3 regions of the Arthrobacter sp. zg-Y916 genome follow, and region 3 is predicted to be linked to each of the others. Evidence: riboswitches for the same ligand, from Rfam matches in the RefSeq annotation. Region 3 holds a riboswitch; each other region holds the start of a gene.

Evidence for each region. A riboswitch is a leader RNA that binds a small molecule or an ion and turns the genes downstream of it on or off. The one in region 3 is predicted to bind S-adenosylmethionine.
Region 1: linked by a shared signal. The riboswitch ahead of LOC59_RS06805 (MetQ/NlpA family ABC transporter substrate-binding protein) and the one ahead of LOC59_RS15100 (LLM class flavin-dependent oxidoreductase) in region 3 are both predicted to bind S-adenosylmethionine.
Region 2: linked by a shared signal. The riboswitch ahead of LOC59_RS02260 (hypothetical protein) and the one ahead of LOC59_RS15100 (LLM class flavin-dependent oxidoreductase) in region 3 are both predicted to bind S-adenosylmethionine.

Annotation. Positions count from the first base shown of each region.
Region 1 is NZ_JAJJOD010000002.1:316,092-322,255, reverse strand. Features, by position in the region: gene hrpB (ATP-dependent helicase HrpB) at 1-610, opposite strand, end outside; gene LOC59_RS06815 (methionine ABC transporter permease) at 686-1,345, opposite strand; gene LOC59_RS06810 (methionine ABC transporter ATP-binding protein) at 1,347-2,351, opposite strand; gene LOC59_RS06805 (MetQ/NlpA family ABC transporter substrate-binding protein) at 2,448-3,323, opposite strand; SAM riboswitch class IV at 3,402-3,519, opposite strand; gene LOC59_RS06800 (macrolide 2'-phosphotransferase) at 3,676-4,575, shown strand; gene LOC59_RS06795 (hypothetical protein) at 4,577-5,062, opposite strand; gene LOC59_RS16745 (sensor histidine kinase) at 5,135-6,164, opposite strand, start outside.
Region 2 is NZ_JAJJOD010000001.1:470,369-476,532, forward strand. Features, by position in the region: gene LOC59_RS02245 (enoyl-CoA hydratase/isomerase family protein) at 1-519, shown strand, start outside; gene LOC59_RS02250 (3-hydroxyacyl-CoA dehydrogenase family protein) at 516-1,364, shown strand; gene LOC59_RS02255 (hypothetical protein) at 1,430-2,026, opposite strand; gene LOC59_RS02260 (hypothetical protein) at 2,065-2,451, opposite strand; SAM riboswitch class IV at 2,469-2,601, opposite strand; gene LOC59_RS02265 (SGNH/GDSL hydrolase family protein) at 2,671-3,663, opposite strand; gene paaZ (phenylacetic acid degradation bifunctional protein PaaZ) at 3,924-6,008, shown strand; gene LOC59_RS02275 (TetR/AcrR family transcriptional regulator) at 6,112-6,164, opposite strand, start outside.
Region 3 is NZ_JAJJOD010000010.1:9,797-15,960, forward strand. Features, by position in the region: gene acs (acetate--CoA ligase) at 1-557, opposite strand, end outside; gene LOC59_RS15085 (ABC transporter permease) at 548-1,405, opposite strand; gene LOC59_RS15090 (aliphatic sulfonate ABC transporter substrate-binding protein) at 1,405-2,472, opposite strand; gene LOC59_RS15095 (ABC transporter ATP-binding protein) at 2,581-3,408, opposite strand; SAM riboswitch class IV at 3,840-3,956, shown strand; gene LOC59_RS15100 (LLM class flavin-dependent oxidoreductase) at 3,994-5,385, shown strand; gene LOC59_RS15105 (hypothetical protein) at 5,421-5,783, shown strand; gene LOC59_RS15110 (SDR family NAD(P)-dependent oxidoreductase) at 5,836-6,164, opposite strand, start outside.

The DNA of each region.
Region 1 (6,164 bases), on a different contig from region 3:
CGATCACCGGCGCCGGGGAAACTGAGCTTTCAGCGGCTATGATCTCGGCGAAGCGAGAGGTTTCCAGCGTCGCTGACATGGCGATGAGCATCAGGTCTTCACGGAGTTCCCGTACTTCGGCCAGCATGCCCACCAGCAGATCGGACTCCAGGCCGCGCTCATGGACCTCATCCAGGACGACGGCAGCGGTGTCTTGGAGCGAAGGATCAGCCAGGAGCCGGCGAAGCAGGATGCCCGGGGTCACGAATTCCACCACGTTGTCCGGGCCGGCGAGGCTTTCGCCCCTGACGGTGTAGCCGACGGCACCGCCTGCGGCCCCGCCGTCGAGCGCCGCCAGCCGCCGGGCTGCCGCCCTGGCCGCAACCCGCCGCGGCTGGGTCACCACTACCCGGCGGGGGCCCTCAGTCCGTGCTGCCAGGTTGGCAGCCAGCGGGGGCACCAGGGTGGTTTTACCGGTACCCGGGGGCGCCTGGACGACGGCGTTCCCGCTCTCCCGCAGCGCAGCGGCCAGCTCGGAAAGCGAACGCGCGAAGACCAGCCCGGCACCGATGCGGTCCAGGTCAAAAGGCCCGCTCTGATAGCCGGCGGCAGACGGTCCAGGAACACTCACCCCACCATTCTCCCCTCCCGTGCGTACCGTCCCGTGCACCTCCGCCACGGCGGGACGGTGATCTGAGGTGAGCTGCTACCTGCGGAGCGCCTTTCGGGCCGCCTGATTGCCCAGGAACTGCACGAGCTGCACCAGGACGATGATGACTGCGACGGCGGCCCAGGTGACCACCGGATTGAACTGCCGGTAGCCGTACTGGATGGCGAAGTTGCCCAGTCCCCCGCCGCCGACGTAGCCGGCCACTGCGGACATGTCCACGAGGGCCACGAAGATGTAGGTGTAGCCCAGGATCAGCGGACCAAGTGCCTCCGGAATGAGGATCGTGAAGATGATCCGCCGCCGCCCGGCACCGATGGACCGCGCTGCCTCGATGACTCCGGGCTGCACGGTGAGCAGGTTCTGCTCCACGATGCGGCTGATGCCGAATGCTGCGGCAAGCGACAGCGTGAAGATGATCGCGTTGTTGCCGATCCCGCTGCCGGTAACGGAGCGGGCCAGCGGCTGGGCCGCGGCCAGGAAAATGATGAAGGGGATGGGCCGGAAGATGTTCACGAGGACGTTCAGCGTGCCGAACACCGCACGGTTGGCCAGCAGCGCTCCCTGGCGCGTCGTGTAGAGGCCCATGCCGATCAGCAGTCCGCCGATTCCGCCGAACAGGAGGCTCAGGCCCACGATGTAGAGGGTCTCTCCGATAGCAGTCCACAGCTGCGGGGTCAGGGGTATGAGGTCTTCCATGTCAGTTCAGCTCCGTCACTTTGATGCCGTGCCCGACGGCGGCAAGGGCGCCGTCGATCGCCTGGTCGGCGCCCTTGAGCGCCAGCGTCAGGTGGCCGAACGCGCGGCCGGAAATGTCATTGATGCCGCCGTAGACCAGTTCGAACTCCACTCCGGCGGCTGCCAGTTCAACGAACACGTCCGACTGGGACGCGCCGCCGTCCCGGAAGGACAGGGTGACCATTCTTCCCTCGTGCCTGTTTCGCAGCGTCGCCAGGTCGGCCGCTGAAGGAACGCCCCGGACCACAGTGGAAACGAACTTCCGTGAGGATTCCTCGCGGGGGTTGGAAAACACCTCGAACACTTCACCCTGTTCCACGATCCGTCCTCCGTCCATGACGGCGACCTTGGTGGCCAGGTTCTTGATGACGTCCATTTCGTGGGTAATCACCACGATCGTGATGCCCAGCTCGCGATTCACCCGGCGCAGCAGTTCCAAGACCTCATGCGTGGTCTCCGGGTCAAGGGCCGACGTGGCTTCGTCTGCGAGGAGGATCTTGGGCGACGCTGCCAGGGCGCGGGCAATGCCCACGCGCTGCTTTTGCCCGCCGGAGAGCTGCTCCGGGAAGTTGTCCGCCTTGTCCGTGAGTCCCACGAAGTCCAGGAGCTCGGCGGTCCGTGCGGCAATTTCAGCCCTGCTCCGGCCCGCTACCCGCAGCGGATAGGCCACGTTGTTGCGGACGGTTTTGGAGTTAAAGAGGTTGAACTGCTGGAAGATCATCCCGATGTCCAGGCGCAGCTGCCGCAGCTGCCGCTCCGGGACGCCCGTGACCTGCCGGCCGTCGACCGTGATGTCGCCGGAGGTTGCAGTCTCCAGCGCGTTGATCAACCGGACCAGGGTGCTTTTTCCCGCTCCGGAGTAGCCGATGATTCCGTAGATTTCGCCGGCTTCGATCTCCAGGTTGATGTCCCGCAGCGCCGTGACCGGCTCTTCGCCCCGGCGGGCGGGCGGGTAGGTCTTGGACACGTCGCGCTGGGAGTTGCGGGCGTGGTTTCCCGAGCCCCCCCCCCCCCCCCGCCCCCCCCCCCCCCCCCCCCCGGGACGCGGTGGAACGGGCAGGAACTAGTCCAGGTTTTCGATGTCCTGCTGGACCTCGGCGAGCGAATCGCGCAGGTCCTGGACCGGGACCTTCAGGAATTCGGCGGTGTTGCCTGAAGCCTCCTGGACACCGTCCTGGACAGCCTGCGTTTCCTGGTAGATCTGCACGAGCTTGAGGTAGGTCTCGTTCTCCTCCTCGCCGGCACGCGCTGCGAAGATGTTGACGTACGGGATGGCCTTGGGATCCGACGGATCGTCCTGGGCAATGGCGTCTTCGGCCTTGAGGCCCGCGTCTTCGACGAAGTCGTTGTTGACGATCGCTGCTGCGACGTCGGGAAGCGACGTGGGGGTCAGGGAAGCCTCGAGGGTGGTCACCTTGACCTTTGACTTGGCTTCGTCGAGGTCGTCAAGGGTCGCGAAGACGCTGCCGCCGTCCTTGAGGCTGACCAGCCCGGCTGACTGCAGCACCAGCAAGCCGCGGGCCAGGTTGCTTTCGTCGTTGGGCACCGCCACCGTCGAGCCCTCGGGGATGTCTTCCACCGAATCGTACTGGGTGGAGTACAGGCCCAGCGGGTAGATGGCCGTGGAGCCAATCGGTGTGAGGTCTCCGCCGCTGGCAACGTTGTAGCGGGCCAGGTAGATGATGTGCTGGAACTGGTTCAGGTCCAGTTCGCCCTCGGTCAGTGCCGGGTTCGGCTGCGTGTACTCGGCAAAGTCAACGATTTCGACGTCGATGCCTTCCGCCTTCGCGGCCTCGCTGTAGGTGGCCCAGTACGGATCGCTGGCTCCAACCACGCCGATCTTCACAGTGCCTTCGTCCCCGGAGGCTGAGCCGCAGGCGGCCATCGTCAGTGCCAGGAGCGGGGCGGCTGCAATCGCCAGGATTCTGCTGAGTTTCATGGTGTGGCTCTTCTCCCAAAAGGGTCCGCGGCGCTCCGCGGACAAGGTGGAGGCGCAGGCCGCTGGAGGGCAGTGCCGGCGCCGTACTTGCCTCGCGGAAAGTCTCCGCCGAGGCCGAATCATCACCTGGAGCACCCCGCTACGACGAGAGGGTTGCTGTCCAGCCGGCCAGGGCCATTGGCTGGAACTCTTGATTCCGTCCCTAGGCTAGGAACATCTGGGCCACGTAACCAAAACGCGCCTGCTTTATGACGACTTATGCAGTGGCACATGACATCCTGCGTAACAGGACGTCACGGAACCAGCCCCGGGCGGGGCCTTGGAAACCGGGAGAAAGGGAGAAAAGGAAGCCATGAGCGAAGCGCGGGATCTGACGGCAGCCGATATATGCACTCTGGCAGCACGGCACGGACTCGCCCTGGAACCAGGCACCGTCCGTTTCAACGAAGCCGGACTGGATTACCGGGTCGCTTTCGCCTCCGCACCGGACGGCGGGGACTGGGTACTTCGGATCCCACGGCGCGCGGACGTTGCCGCCGGCCAGGAACGCGAGCAGGCGATCCTGGATTTCGTGCGTCCGCGCCTTCCTGCAGCGGTTCCGGAATGGAAGATCCAGAGTTCGGACCTCATTGCCTATCCCCTGCTTCCGGGCAGCCCGGGGCTCACGGTGGACCCGGACAACCAGCCCGAATGGCACTTTGACCCGTCGGATCCGACGTACCTCCACTCCCTGGCCGGATTGATCGCGTCGCTGCACGGGATGGACGCGGCGGCCGCGGCCGCCGCGGGCATCCCGGCCGAGACTCCCGACGGCGTCCGCCGGCACTGGTCGAAGGGACTGGAACAGGTGCGCGCCGAGTTCCGCATCGCCCCGGAGCTGCTGGCCGGCTGGGAACAGTGGCTGGCCGATGACCGGCTCTGGCCGCAGCGGACGGTGCTGACCCATGGGGAGCTGTATCCCGCGCATCTGCTGCTCGATGACGCCAAACGGATCGTCTCCGTATTGGACTGGACCACGGCGAAGGTGAGTGACCCGGCCCTGGAGTTTATGTACGTGCACCTCATCTCGCCGGGTTCCCTCGACGACGTGGTCCGCTGGTACCAGGACGCGACAGGGCTCACCGAGCCGCACCTTGCCGAACGGTGCACGGCGCTGATAGCGGCCGGCCCGTTGAACTACGCGCTGTTTGCCCTCGCCTCCGGCGAACCCGCGCACCGCGAGACAGCCTCCGCGCAACTGCTGCCGTCCTAAGTCAGGACTGTTCCGCCGGAGTCTCTGATTCCTCAGGCGCGTCGCCGTCCTCGGGGGCGTCGCCGTGGTGGCCGCCGCGGCCGTGGCCTCCGCCCTTGCCGCGGTCGCCGTCCCGATCTTCCCGATCACCGCGGTCACCGCCATCGGCCCCGTCGTCGTGCTGTCCGTCTTCCCGGCCTTCGTCGGCCTGGCCGTCAGCATTCTCCTTGCCGGGCTTCGGATCATCCCCGTCCTGGGTGTCCTGCCGATCCGGCCGGGCTTCGTCACTGCCGCCGTCGCGCTCCTGGGCGTCTTCGGGCCCGCGCCGTTCCCGGTCGCCGCCGCGGCCCTGGTCCTGGCCCTGCTCCTGTTCGGACGTCACCGATGCAGTCTCCATATTGTCCCCAACGGCCATACCCGTGAAGAACGTTCCGGCGAGCAGGCCGGCGGCGGCCAGACCGCTGGCGGTCCAGATGATGACCTTCTTCGCTTTGCTCCCAATCGCCACGATTGGTGACACCTCCCTTGAGTTTGGATATTCCTACGCCATCTATCCAACGCCGCGATTCTTCGAGGATTCTTAGAAGCCCCGTGCGGATAGGGGCAGCCGCACCACCAGGACGGCGCCCTGGCCTGTTTCCGGTTCAGCGCTGACTGATCCGCCGAACCGTGCGGCGATTTCTGCGACCAGCGCAAGGCCCAGGCCGTAGTGCCGGGTGTGCCCTGCCGGGGCCGGGCGTACCGAGGAGAAGCGGTCGAACAGTGCTCCGGCGAGCTCCGGCGGCAGCCCCGGGCCGTCGTCTGCCACCGTGACCACGGCGTCGCGGTTCCGCGCGGCTACGGAGACGGTAACTTCCGTCCGCCCGAAATCCAGAGCGTTGGACAACAGCGCGGTGAAGACCCGTTGAAGTGCCGCTTCGTTGCCCAGGACAAGCACCGGCACGTCCGGCAGTTGGGTGTGCAGGGCAAGGCCCCGGTCGGAAAAGGCGGGGCCGAAGGCGGCGGCTGTCTGCCGGGCAACGGCTGCCAGATCCACCTCTTCCAGCGTCCCGGGCTTTCGCGGATCCGCGGCAACAAGCAGGTCGTCCAGGATTCCGGTGAGGACCCCTGCGTCTGCCACCACCTCATCCAGCCCCTGAATGAGGCGGTCCAGCTCCCCGGGAGACGCTCCGCCTGCCTGCCCCGCGGCGCGCCGGCGCAGCAGCTGGGCCCGGGTGCTCAGCAGGGTCAGCGGCGTGCGCAGTTCATGGCTGGCGTCAGAGACGAACCTGCGCTGCAGCTCGAGGGCGCGGGCCAGCGGGCGCATGGCAGCCCGCGCGGCCAGAACTGAAAACAGTGCCGCCACCGCTGCCGAACCCACCACGGCCGCTGTCAGCGCGAATAACAGGCGGTTCAGCTGGTTCCGTGTTTCCTGTGTATCCACGGCGGCCTGGACAACCCGGCCGCGCCTCTCCTGCGCCGTCAGCACGCGGTAGGTTGTGCCGTCTGCCTCCACGGTTTCTTCGATGCTGCCTGCTCCTGCCGCAACGGCCGACAGCGAGCTGGCCACCGGCAGGCCCGAAGGCACGTCCCGGGAGACTTCCAGCCTGCCGCGGTTCAAGACCGCCAGG
Region 2 (6,164 bases), on a different contig from region 3:
GCCCTGCGCGGGATCAACTCGACGATCTTCCACCGCATCGCCAAGCTGCCCATGCCGGTCATCGCGGCGCTGGACGGCTACGCCCTGGGCGGGGGAGCGGAGCTGGCCTTCGCCGCCGACTTCCGCATCGCCACCCCGACCGTGAAGATCGGCAACCCGGAAACCTCGCTCGGCATCATGGCCGCAGCCGGCGCCACCTGGCGGCTGAAGGAACTCGTCGGCGAACCCCTGGCCAAGGAAATCCTCCTGGCCGGGCGCATCCTGAACGCCGGGGAAGCCCTGGCAGCCCGCCTGGTGACCGAAGTACACGACGCGGAAAACCTGATGGACGCCGCCAACGCACTAGCTGACCGGATCGCCAAGCAGGACCCGCTGGCCGTACGCATCACCAAGTCCGTGTTCCACGCGCCCGCCGAGGCGCACCCCGTGATCGACACCCTCGCCCAGGGCATCCTCTTCGAGTCCGAGGCGAAGTTCGACCGCATGCAGGCTTTCCTGGAAAGGAAGAAAAACAAATGACAGTTCCCTCCAAGGTCGGGGTCCTCGGCGGCGGCCGCATGGGCGCGGGCATTGCCCACGCCTTCTGCACCGCCGGTGCCGCCGTCGTCGTGGTTGAGCGCGATGAGCAGGCAGCCAGCGCAGCGTACGAGCGCGTTGCCTCCAACCTCGCTAAGAGCGTTGAGCGCGGCACCACGGACGAGACCCTCGATGCCCTGGTTGCCAGGCTCAGCGTCTCCACCGATTATGCAGACTTCGCCGGCTCAGGCCTGGTCGTCGAGGCAGTTCCGGAAGACTTCGCCCTGAAGGCTGCCGCGCTGGCCGCTGTGGAGGAGCATTTGGGCGACGGCGCCTGGCTCGCCTCCAACACGTCCTCGCTGTCAGTTTCGGAGCTGGCCGAAAAGCTGCAGCGTCCGGAGCGCTTCTGCGGCCTGCACTTCTTCAACCCGGTTCCTGCCTCCACCCTGATCGAGGTGGTCCTGGGCAAGCAGACTTCCGAAGAGCTCGCCGAGGCCGCCCGAACCTGGGTGGCCGACCTGGGCAAGACTCCCGTCGTCGTCAATGACGCTCCGGGCTTCGCCAGCTCCCGCCTGGGTGTGGCGATCGCGCTCGAGGCGATGCGCATGGTCGAAGAGGGTGTTGCGTCCGCTGAAGACATCGACGCGGCCATGGTCCTGGGCTACAAGCACCCGACCGGCCCGCTGAAGACCACGGATATTGTGGGGCTGGATGTGCGCCTCGGCATCGCCGAGTACCTGGCCTCCACACTCGGCCCGCGCTTCGAGCCGCCGCAGATCCTGCGGGACAAGGTGGCCCGCGGCGAGCTTGGCCGCAAGACCGGCAAGGGGTTCTTCGACTGGAGCTAGTTTCATAATGAGCGGCAGCCCGCATCCTTCGCCCCTGTGAGGCCGGAGCATGCGGGCTGCTGCCGTTAAGGCCGCTGTTCGGCTTCTGCCGTGGGAGACTGCGGGCGTGCGGCATCAATGCCGGCAAGCCAGCCCGGAGCCCTGCCGCCCTGCGGGGGCTGCAGGGCCGCGGCGTCAAAACCGCTGGTCTGCAGCAGCCAGGAAACCAGGGAGTTCGAGTTCCACATGTCGCCGCCGGGCACCTTCGCGCCCCACACCTTCAGGGGCACCTGCGGCACCCGGGCAAGCAGGGCCTCGGCCCCGGCAGCGTCCAGATTGAACACGAGGGCCGGTTCCGGCGCAAAGGCGAGGTCCGGTATGACCCCGTTCGGCCAGCACCGCACCTCGTACCGGAACAGCCTGAGCCGTCCGAGGGACCGGAGTCCCACTGGTCCCGTGGCCACGACTCCGAGCGGACCGGTGCCCTGGCCCCACGCCGGGGTCATTTCAATCGCATAGCGGGAACCGCTCGCGGTGACTTCCAGTGCTGCGTGGAACAGGGGCCGGGGACGTCGCCGCTCGCGCAGCGCGCGCCAGAGCTCCCACCAGCGGCTGGTGTGGACCACCAGATGGCCGCCGGCACCAACCGGGAGCCACCACAACCGCACCTGGGCTGTGTCCATCCGGCCCCTTCCCCTAAACAATCCGCCCAAGTATTGCCCTACGCGGAATCGCTGTCCTGCATCCTCAGATCATGTCGCGGAACCCGTCCCCGGCAGGGAGCCGCCCGCCCGGTAGTAGCCAAGTAGAAAAAAGAACTCCGGTTGCGGCCTTCGAAGGCGCCCGGGACCATCAGGGACGAATACCGGGGGCACCACTGGGGCTGCCCGGGGCTGAGCGCGAGGGCTTCGGCGAGGAGCGGAATGTCGTGGTGCCACATGAGCTGCTGCTGCCCGGCGATTATCAGGTAGATCAGGTCCAGCTCCGGATCGGCGTGGACTTCGACGTCGATCCAGTCCTCGTAGCGGTTGAGCCGGCCGCCGTGGATCCAATGGATCTTGTGGCCGGGGGAAAAGGCGGTGCAGCGCGGGTCACTGGAGGGAAGCACAGCGTGTCCTTCGAAAGAGAGTGTCCTTGCCCGCTCCGGTTGGACGCGGGCCGCTTCGTCATCCGAACCACCCGCCGAACAGTGGGGTTGGTGCATGGCCAGTCGGAGCTTTTCCGCACCGGGAAGGTGCGGAGGCCATGTCTCGTGAAGCATTGATTACGTTAGCAGGTGCCGGTGGCACCCGTCCCTTGCCGCGTCTTGTTTCGGCAATGACAACGGTTACCGCCGGCCGCGGCAGTGGCCCTTCCCATGCCCCAGATGGACATCTGCGGTGATGGCCGCCAGGTAGCCTTCGCGGTAGCCGGTGGCATTCGGGTGCAGCTGAAACTCGCTGCCCAGGGCGATGATCCATGGATCCGCGGACCCCACGCCGTGCCCGGCGAACTCATCCGTGACATCCACGAAGGTTTCTCCGCGCTGTACCTGTCCGGCCAGCACCGCGTTAAGCGCGTCCGTCCCCTGGCTGAACAGTGCCACCGCCTCCGGGCTGAGCGGTCCCGCGGTTCCGGCCTCGAACAGGTACGGATAACCGACGAGTACCAGTTCGGCCCGCGGCGCGAGTTCACGAATCTGGCGGAGGGATTCCTGCAGCTGCGCCGTGAGGGTGGTTTGCGCGTAAGCGGTCGCACTCGCAATGGCGGGTGCACAGGTTTCCGGCAGCACCGGACCGATGCAGGCCTGAACGACGGCGCCGAATTGAACGTCATTGCCGCCAATCGTGACGGTGACCAGGTCGGTGCCGCGGTTCAGGGAACCATCCGCGCGCAGGGCGGCGATCTGCTCCGGCAGGTCCACGGGTCCGGCGGGAGCGCCCGGGGGAGTGCTCGACGCCGTCGCGCCGGCACACGTCACATCCGCCTCCCGATCCACCCGGCGAAGGGCATCCAGCAGGGCCGGGTACCCTTCTGCAGTCCGGCCGCAGGCATCGAGGAGCGGCCCGCCGCCAAAGCCCGACGCGTAGGAGTCACCCAGGGCAACGTAATCCACTTCTCCGCCGCGGTCCCTGTCTCGATCCCAGCCCCGATCCCAGCCCCGGTGGTGGTCCCACCCGCGGTCCCGGTCCCACCCGCGGTCCCGGTCCCACCCGCGGTGGTGGCCGCGGTCCTGTCCGCCCGCAGCCGCCGGAGCCGCAACCCCGCCAGCAGTTAGGACACTTCCAAGAAGCAGCACCAGTCCTGCTTTCGTCCAGCCGCGCATCGGGTTCCGGTTCATCGTCGTACCTTCCGTCGTCGTCCGGGCCCACGGTAGCGCCGGCGCGGACAGGAGCAAACACGTGGTGTGGCAGCCGGGGCAGCCGCGAGTCAAAAAGCCGGATCCCGGGCTTGGCATAGTGTGCCGCAGGGCACTCTCATGTAGGCTGGATTCATTACCGACCGTCCGGTCAGTTATCGCTGTGTCCGGCGGAAGCCGCAGCCAGCGGAACTCGCCCGGTCAGGAAAACGAACGTCCAGTATCGAAAGGGTCCGTCAAAGATGACCTCAACCGCCATAGACGTGCAAGTCGTCCCCAGCTTCGTCCAGGACGAGTGGTGGACCCCGGAAAGCGCCGCCGCAAACCCAACTGAGGTCCGGGACGCCAGCACCGGTGAAATCCTCGCCCTGGTGTCGACCGACGGACTGGACATTGCAGCCGCCGTGGAGCACGGCCGCACCGTGGGCCACCGCGGACTGGCCGGCCTGACCTTCCACCAGCGTTCGCTGAAGCTGAAGGAACTGGCCCAGTACCTGAACGGCCGCCGGAAGGAACTTTACGAAATCTCCGCCCGCACCGGCGCCACCAAGATCGACTCCCTGGTGGACATCGACGGCGGCATTGGCGTGCTCTTCACGTTCGGCTCCAAGGGACGCCGCGAACTGCCCAACTCCACGGTCGTCATCGACGGCGCCGCCGAGGTGCTTTCCAAGGACGGCTCCTTCATCGGCGAGCACGTCTACACCTCGATCCCCGGCGTCGCCGTGCAGATCAACGCCTTCAACTTCCCGGTCTGGGGCATGCTCGAGAAGTTCGCTCCTGCGTTCATCGCCGGCGTTCCCACCATCGTGAAGCCCGCAACGCCCACCGGCTACCTCTCCGAAGCCGCAGTGCGCATGATGATCGAATCCGGGATCCTTCCGGCAGGTTCACTGCAGCTGATCTCCGGCTCCGCCCGGGACCTGCTGGACCACCTCGACTACCGTGACATGGTCTCCTTCACCGGCTCGGCGTCGACCGCCAACAAGCTGAAGAACCACACCAACGTCATCGAAGGCGGGGTGCGCTTCACCAGCGAAACCGATTCGCTGAACGCCTCCATCCTCGGCCCGGACGCCGTTCCCGGCACCCCGGAATTTGATGCGTACGTAAAGTCGCTGGTCACGGAAATGACCGTCAAGGCCGGCCAGAAGTGCACCTCGATCCGCCGCGCCATCGTGCCCAAGGCTTTGGTGAACGACGTCGTTGCCGCCGCCGCCAAGCGCATCGAAGAGCGCGTTGTCCTCGGTGACCCGCGGGCCGAGGGTGTCACCATGGGTGCCCTGGCTTCGGTGGAGCAGCGCGACGGTGTCCGCTCCTCTGTCCAGGCCCTGCTCGACGCCGGCGCCAAGATCGTCTTCGGCTCCCTCGACGCTCCGGAGAGCGTCCAGGCAGACGGCAGCCGCGGCGTCGCTGAAGACGGGGCCTTCATGGCTCCCGTGCTGCTGACCTGGGATGATCCCAACGCAGAGGCACTGCACTCCGTTGAGGCCTTCGGTCCGGTTGCCTCGGTGGTCGGCTATGAGGATACGAACGACGCCGTGCGCCTGGCAGCACTCGGTGGCGGCTCGCTCGTGGCCACGGTCTGCAGCAACGATCCGCAGACCGTCCGCGAACTGGTGACCGGAATCGCCGGCCACCACGGCCGCGTCCACGTGCTGAACCGCGAAACTGCCCGTACCTCCACCGGCCACGGCTCGCCCGTGCCGCACCTGGTCCACGGCGGCCCCGGCCGCGCCGGCGGCGGCGAGGAGCTCGGCGGCATCCGCGCCGTCAAGCACCACATGCAGCGCACCGCCATCCAGGGTTCGCCGAACATGCTGACGGCCATTACCGGGGTCTGGCACACCGGTGCTGACCAGTTCTTCGACGAGACGCATCCGTTCCGCAAGGACCTCTCGACGCTGAAGGTCGGCGACGCCATGGCCTCGGAACTGCGTGAGGTCACGCTCGAGGACATCACCGCCTTCGCGAACAGCACCGGCGACACGTTCTACGCCCACACCAACCAGGAAGCCGCCGAGGCGAACCCGTTCTTCCCGGGCATCGTGGCGCACGGCTACCTGCTGCTCTCCTGGGGCGCCGGACTGTTCGTGGAACCCGCTCCGGGACCGGTACTGGCCAACTACGGCCTGGAAAACCTGCGCTTCATCACCCCCGTGGCCGCCGGCGACTCCATCCGGGTCACCCTCACGGCGAAGAAGATCACGCCGCGTGAAACGGATGAGTACGGCGAGGTTGCCTGGGATGCTGTCCTGCACAACCAGAACGACGAGATCGTCGCCACTTACGACGTGCTGACTCTCGTGGAGAAGAAGCGCGCCTAGCCTCCCCACACCCATCGAGAGGCCAGTTACGGCTTGTTTGGCGCACCAAACGGGCCGTAACTGGCCTCTCGACGTAGGGGGAGGTTCAGGAATGAAGAACGGGTCAGCGCTTGTCGTGCAGGCCCTCGAAGACCATCGAGATAATGTCGTCGGCGA
Region 3 (6,164 bases):
GTGGTGACCAGCAGTTTGGCCCGGGTGTCTTCCACCCGGAACTTCAGTGCCTCCGCGGAGAACCCGCCGAACACCAGCGAATGCACCGCGCCGATCCGGGCGCAGGCCAGCGTGATGATGATGGTCTCGGCGATGACGGGGAGGTAGATGACCACCCGGTCGCCCTTTTCGATGCCCAGGGCCAGCAGCGCGTTGGCAGCCTTGGAGACTTCCTTCTGCAGCTGCGCGTAGGTGATGCTGCGCCGGTCCCCGGGCTCGCCCTCGCAGTGCAGGGCAACCTTGTTGCCGCGGCCCGCGGCAACGTGGCGGTCCACGCAGTTCACTGCGACGTTCAGCCGGCCCCCGGCGAACCATTCGATCTCCGGGACGGTGTACTCGGCATCGGCTTCGGGAACGTCCGGGCCGCTGAGCCGCTGGGGCGGGGTGAAGCGGTGCGCGGTGTGCCACGGCGTCTCCCACTGCAGCCGCCGGGCAGCCTCTTCCCAGAACGCGATGCGCTCTGATTCACTGGCGAACTCCGGTTCGGCTGCTGTCTGGGTTGCTGTGCCTACGCCCATTTCTTCACTGCCCACTTCTCTGCGACGCCCAGCAGGGCATCCGTTGTTTTACCGATGACCGCCAGCAGCACGATTGCCAGGAACATCCGGTCGGTGCGGCCGTTGTTCTGCGAGTCGGTGAGCAGGAAGCCCAGCCCCATGGAGGAGGCGATCAGTTCCGCGGCCACCAGGAACAGCCAGGACTGGGCCAGCGCAAGGCGCAGGCCGGAGAAGACCGAGGGTACGACGGCGGGCAGCTGCACCGTGGTGAGCAGCTTCAGTCCGTTCAGGCCAAAGGCACGGGCTGCTTCCACGAGGTTCTTGTCCACGTGCCGCAGAGCCAGGGACACGGTGGTGAAGACCGGGAAGAACGCCCCGATAGTGATCAGCGTGACCTTGGAGTCCTCGCCGATGCCCATCCACAGGATAAGCAGCGGAACCAGGGCCAGGGACGGAACGGCCCGGACGGCGCCGAACAGCGGGCCCAGCAGCACATCGGCCAGTTTCGAGAGGCCCAGTACCGCGCCCAGGACCAGGCCCAGGGCGGCGCCGAGGGCGAAGCCGGTGAGGACCCGCTGGGTGGAGATGGCGATGTGCGTGCCCAGCTCGCCGCGCTCGATCAGGTCAGCGGCGGAGGTCAGGACCGCGCCGGGTGAGGGCAGCTGCACGGCGCTGAAGAGGCCGAGCACGGACACCAGCTGCCAGAGGGCCAGCAGGAGTACCGGAACGACGAGGCCCAGGGACACGCGGACCCAGGTCCGGGAAAGGGCGCCGGCGGACGGACGCCCGGTGACGGGCGGGACAGCCGCGGACGGGCCCTGCGGACCCACGGCCACGGGAACGGAAGCTTGCTGGGAATTGCTGCTCATCAGGATTCCTTAACGGCTGCCGAATCGGCCTTCTGCACGAAGGAGGCATCCAGCAGGGAGGCGACGGCGTCGTCGATCGCCTTCTGGCTGGCGACGTCGCCGGTCTCGACGAACACGGGTCCCACCTTTTCCAGGACCTTGCGCTGGGCGTCGCCCGGGGCGGCGTCGACGTCGAGGTTGCTGCGTTCCAGAATGACGGTGCGGGCCACTTCGAGGTCCAGGCCGGCGACGTCGGCGAGGATCTGCGCGGTTTCTTCCGGGTTCTCGGCTGCCCAGGCACGCGCCCTTTCATAGACGTTGACCACGGTCTGGGCTACTTCCGGCTGCTCTTCCAGGAAGGACTCGGTGGCGTTCAGGAAGCCGTAGGTGTTGAAGTCCAGATTGCGGTAAAGGAACTCGGCACCAGCGTGCTCGGCGCCGGCCATGATCGGGTCCAGGCCGGACCAGGCGTCCACGGCGCCGTTTTCAAGGGCAGTGCGGCCGTCCGCGTGCTGCAGGTTCTCAACCGTGACATCGGAGGTGCTCAGCCCGGCCTCTTCCAGCGCCTGGACCAGGAAGAAGTACGGGTCGGTGCCCTTGGTGGCGGCGACGGACTTGCCGGCCAGGTCAGCCACGGAACTGATGTCCGAGTCGGAAGAGACGAGGAGTCCGGCCCATTCCGGCTGCGAGTAGATGCTGATGGTCTTGATCGGGGAGCCGTTGGACCGGGCCAGCAGGGCAGCCGAACCGGCGGTGGAGCCGACGTCGATCGCTCCGGCACGCAGTGCCTCATTGGCCTTGTTCGATCCGGCGGACTGCACCCAGTTCACGTCCACGCCCTGCTCTTCAAGGGTGGCTTCCAGCCAGCCCTGGTCCTTGATGACCAGGCTGAGCGGGTTGTAGGTGGCGAAGTCAATGTTCAGGGTGCCGCCGTCGGCTGCATCATTGGCGGCAGCGCCGGAGGAGTCTTCGCCGGCAACGCAGCCCGTGAGGGCCAGCGAGAACGCTGCGGCAGCGGCGGCCAGGACGGCGAGGGGGCGGCGGGAGAAGCTGGGCGGGCGGCGGGAGAAGCGGGAACGGCGGTTCATGGGGATTCCTTCAGGAAGTGGAGGGCAGGGAAGAAGGGCGGTGCGGGCACGGATCGCCCGCGGCATCCGCCGCGGGAATGCCCGCGGCGGTGGGGGAGGAGGGGTCGCCTAGTGGCGGTCGACGCCGAGGCTCGCCAAGAGCTCTCCGCGCATTCGTGCCAGTTCAGCCGAGGCACGGTCCCGCGGACGGGCGCCCGGGACGGTGATGGTCTGCGTGATGGTGGCACCGGGCTTGCCCGGTTCCCGGCCGAGGATAATGATCCGGTCCGCGAGCTGCAGCGCCTCGTCGACGTCGTGCGTGACCAGCAGGACAGTGGCCGGAGCTGCGCGGTGCACGTCCAGCAGCAGGTCCTGCATCTTGAGGCGGGTCAGGGCGTCGAGGGCGCCGAACGGTTCGTCGAGCAGCAGCACGCCGGGCTTGCGGGCCAGCGCCCGGGCCAGCGACGCGCGCTGGGCCATGCCGCCGGACACGGCGCGGGGCTGGTGCTTCGCGAAGCTGTCCAGCTCAACCAGCTTGAGGAGCTCGGCGACCTTGGCCTTGCCCTCGGACGCACTGGTGCTCTTGGGCAGGCCGATGGCGACGTTGGCCTGCAGGGTCTGCCACGGAAGCAGCCGCGGTTCCTGGAAGGCAACGGCACACCGGTCATCGATGCCGCGGACGGCAGTACCGTCGATCAGCACCTGCCCGGTGGAGGCGGCGTCGAGTCCGGCGGTCGCGCGCAGCAGCGTGGACTTGCCGCAGCCGCTGGAGCCGAGGATGGCCAGGACTTCGCCCGGACGGACCTCGAAATTGATGTCGCGCAGCACCACGTGGGCGTTTGCGCCCGAACCAAAGGCGCGGCCAACGCCGTCGAACGTTACCGGCAGGGCAGAGTCTGGCGTGGGACGCGGGGCAGTGGAAACGGCATGGGAGCCGGAGGACAGTACTGCAGTCATGTGAACACTCCATCGGTCCTGGCAGTAGCACCCTACGGAAAACGTCCTGGGCCGGGTTAGCGGCCTCCTGCGACGTCCACCTCGCTATCGCAGTGCCTCAAGGAGGAAGCACTCCGACCAGGGTTGCTGCGGCTTCACTGATCCAGGTCTCTCAGCCGCTCGGGATGGTCAAGTGCAACTAAACGCCCTCGGACAGCCTGCGGGCAAGTCCCCGCGTAACATTCCGAATCCGGGTCCCTCCGGCCCTATTTCCCGCCGAGAGGCCACTTACGGCTCTTTTGAGCGCCCAAACCAGCCGTAAGTGGCCTCTCGGTGGTCGGAGAGGCGGCGCGGAGGCGGGCGGAGTTGGAGGTACGACGCCGGGCGTTACGCCGCGTGACACGGCCGGGGTTGCGCCGGCCCCGGCTCAGGGGCCCATACTGGAGCCGCAGGATCATGAGTCCCAACGCAAAGCTCTGGCTGGTTGGGCGGCAACCCTCTTTCCGTAGCGGGGTGCCCCAGATGACGATCCGGTCGCCCGGCGAATCCGTCGGCGGCAAGTACGGCGCTCCGTCCCCGGTGCGTCGCCTGGGAAAGGATTCTTCGATGACCAGCGCTCCCCGCCAGATCCGCTTCAACGCCTTCGACATGAACTGCGTCGGACACCAGTCACCCGGCTTGTGGCGCCACCCCGAAGACCGGTCGGCGGACTACACCAGGCTTTCCTACTGGACCCACCTGGCGAAGACCTGCGAACGCGGGCTTTTCGACGGAATCTTCATTGCCGACGTGCTGGGCACCTACGACGTCTACGGTTCCTCCAACGAAGCCACCCTCCGCCAGGGCACGCAGGTGCCGGTGAATGATCCGCTGCTGCTGGTCTCCGCGATGGCCCTGGTCACCGAAAACCTGGGCTTCGGCGTCACCGCCGGCACCGCCTATGAGCATCCGTACCCGTTCGCCCGCCGGCTCTCCACGCTGGACCACCTCACCAACGGGCGCGTCGGCTGGAACGTCGTTACCGGCTACCTGCCTTCGGCCGCCCGCAACATGGGCCAGGAGGACCAGCTCGAGCACGACGAGCGCTACAACCACGCCGACGAATACCTCGAAGTCGTCTACAAGCTGCTTGAGGGTTCCTGGGAAGACGACGCCGTCGTCCGCGACAGGGAAACCGGCGTCTTCACGGATCCGTCCAAGGTCCATGACATCAACCATGAGGGCAAATACTTCAAGGTCCCCGGCATCCACATCTCGGAGCCGTCTCCGCAGCGCACCCCCGTGATCTACCAGGCAGGCGCATCGCCGCGCGGCATCGGCTTGGCGGCGGAGAACGCTGAAGCAGTGTTCGTGGGCGCGTCCACAGTGGAGAAGCTCAAGGCCACGGTCACGAAGATCCGCGACGCCGCGGAAGCCGCCGGCCGGGACCGGCACTCGATCCGGATCTACACCCTGCTGACCATCATCACGGCCGCCACCTCCGAGGAAGCCGAAGCCAAGCACCTGGATTACCAGAGCTACACCAGCGACGAAGGTGCCCTGGCGCTGATGTCCGGCTGGATGGGTGTGGACCTCTCCACCTATGAACTAGACCAGCCGCTCGGCGCCGTGAAATCCAACGCCATCCAGTCGGCGGCTGCGAACTTCCAGAAAGTGAACGACGACGGCGAGCCCTGGACAGTGCGCGACATCGCCGAGACCGCCGGGATCGGCGGACTGGGCCCGCGGCTGGTCGGCTCCGGTGCGGAGGTGGCCGAGGAGCTGATCCGCTGGGTCGAGGAGACCGACGTCGACGGCTTCAACCTGGCTTACGCGGTCACGCCCGGAACCTTCGAGGACGTCGTCGAGTTCGTGGTGCCCGAGCTGCAGAAGCGCGGCGCGTACCCTACGGAGTATGCCCCCGGAACCCTGCGCCAGAAGCTCTTCGGTGCCGGTGACAAGCTTCCGGAGGACCACCGCGGCGCGCGGTTCCGGCTGGACCCAGCGGTCCGCCGCTAGGCCGGCCCTGCGGGGGTTCCGTTAGGCTCGTGCGCATGACAAATGCGGGGAACACCAAAGCTCTCAGTCTCAACGTCACCTCCAAGCGCGCCCGGGCCCGCGGGGAAATGGTGGTCGCGGCGCCTGTCTCGGCGCTCCCTCCTGCCGTCGAACGGGCCGGGGCGGGGCTTCCACGGATGACCCTCACCGGGATCTGGCAGGAGCGGGCAGAGCTGGTGGCGGGAACCACGTGGAAGACGTTCGGCGAAGACATTGTGCTCACCTTCGAGCCGGTGGACGCTGCAACCACACGGGTGGTGGCCACCAGCACACCCCACGTTCCGACCACCATCTTCGACTACGGGCAGGGCAAGGCCGACGTCACCGAGGTGCTGAACGCCGTGGCTGCGGAGCTCTAGCCAGGACAGCAGGAAGCGGCGGCACGCAGCCGCCGCTTCCTGCCGGCAGGATCTAGTAGATCTTGATCGAGCCGCCGTCGGCCATCAGCGTCTGGCCGGTCATGTACTGGGACTGTTCGCTGGCCAGGAACACCACGATCGGAGCGATGTCCGTCTCCGGATCGCCCAGACGGCCCAGGGGAATGCCGTCCACCACTTCCTGGAAGGCCTCCGGGAACGCCTGGCTCCACTGGGCGATGCCCGGGGTGAGCGCGATCGGGGAGACCACGTTGACGCGGATGCCGTCCTTGGCCCATTCGTTGGCCGCCGTGCGTGAAATGGCGCGGATGGCTTCCTTCGCGGCGGCGTAGGTGACCTGGTTGGGAAGGCCCTTCATGCCCG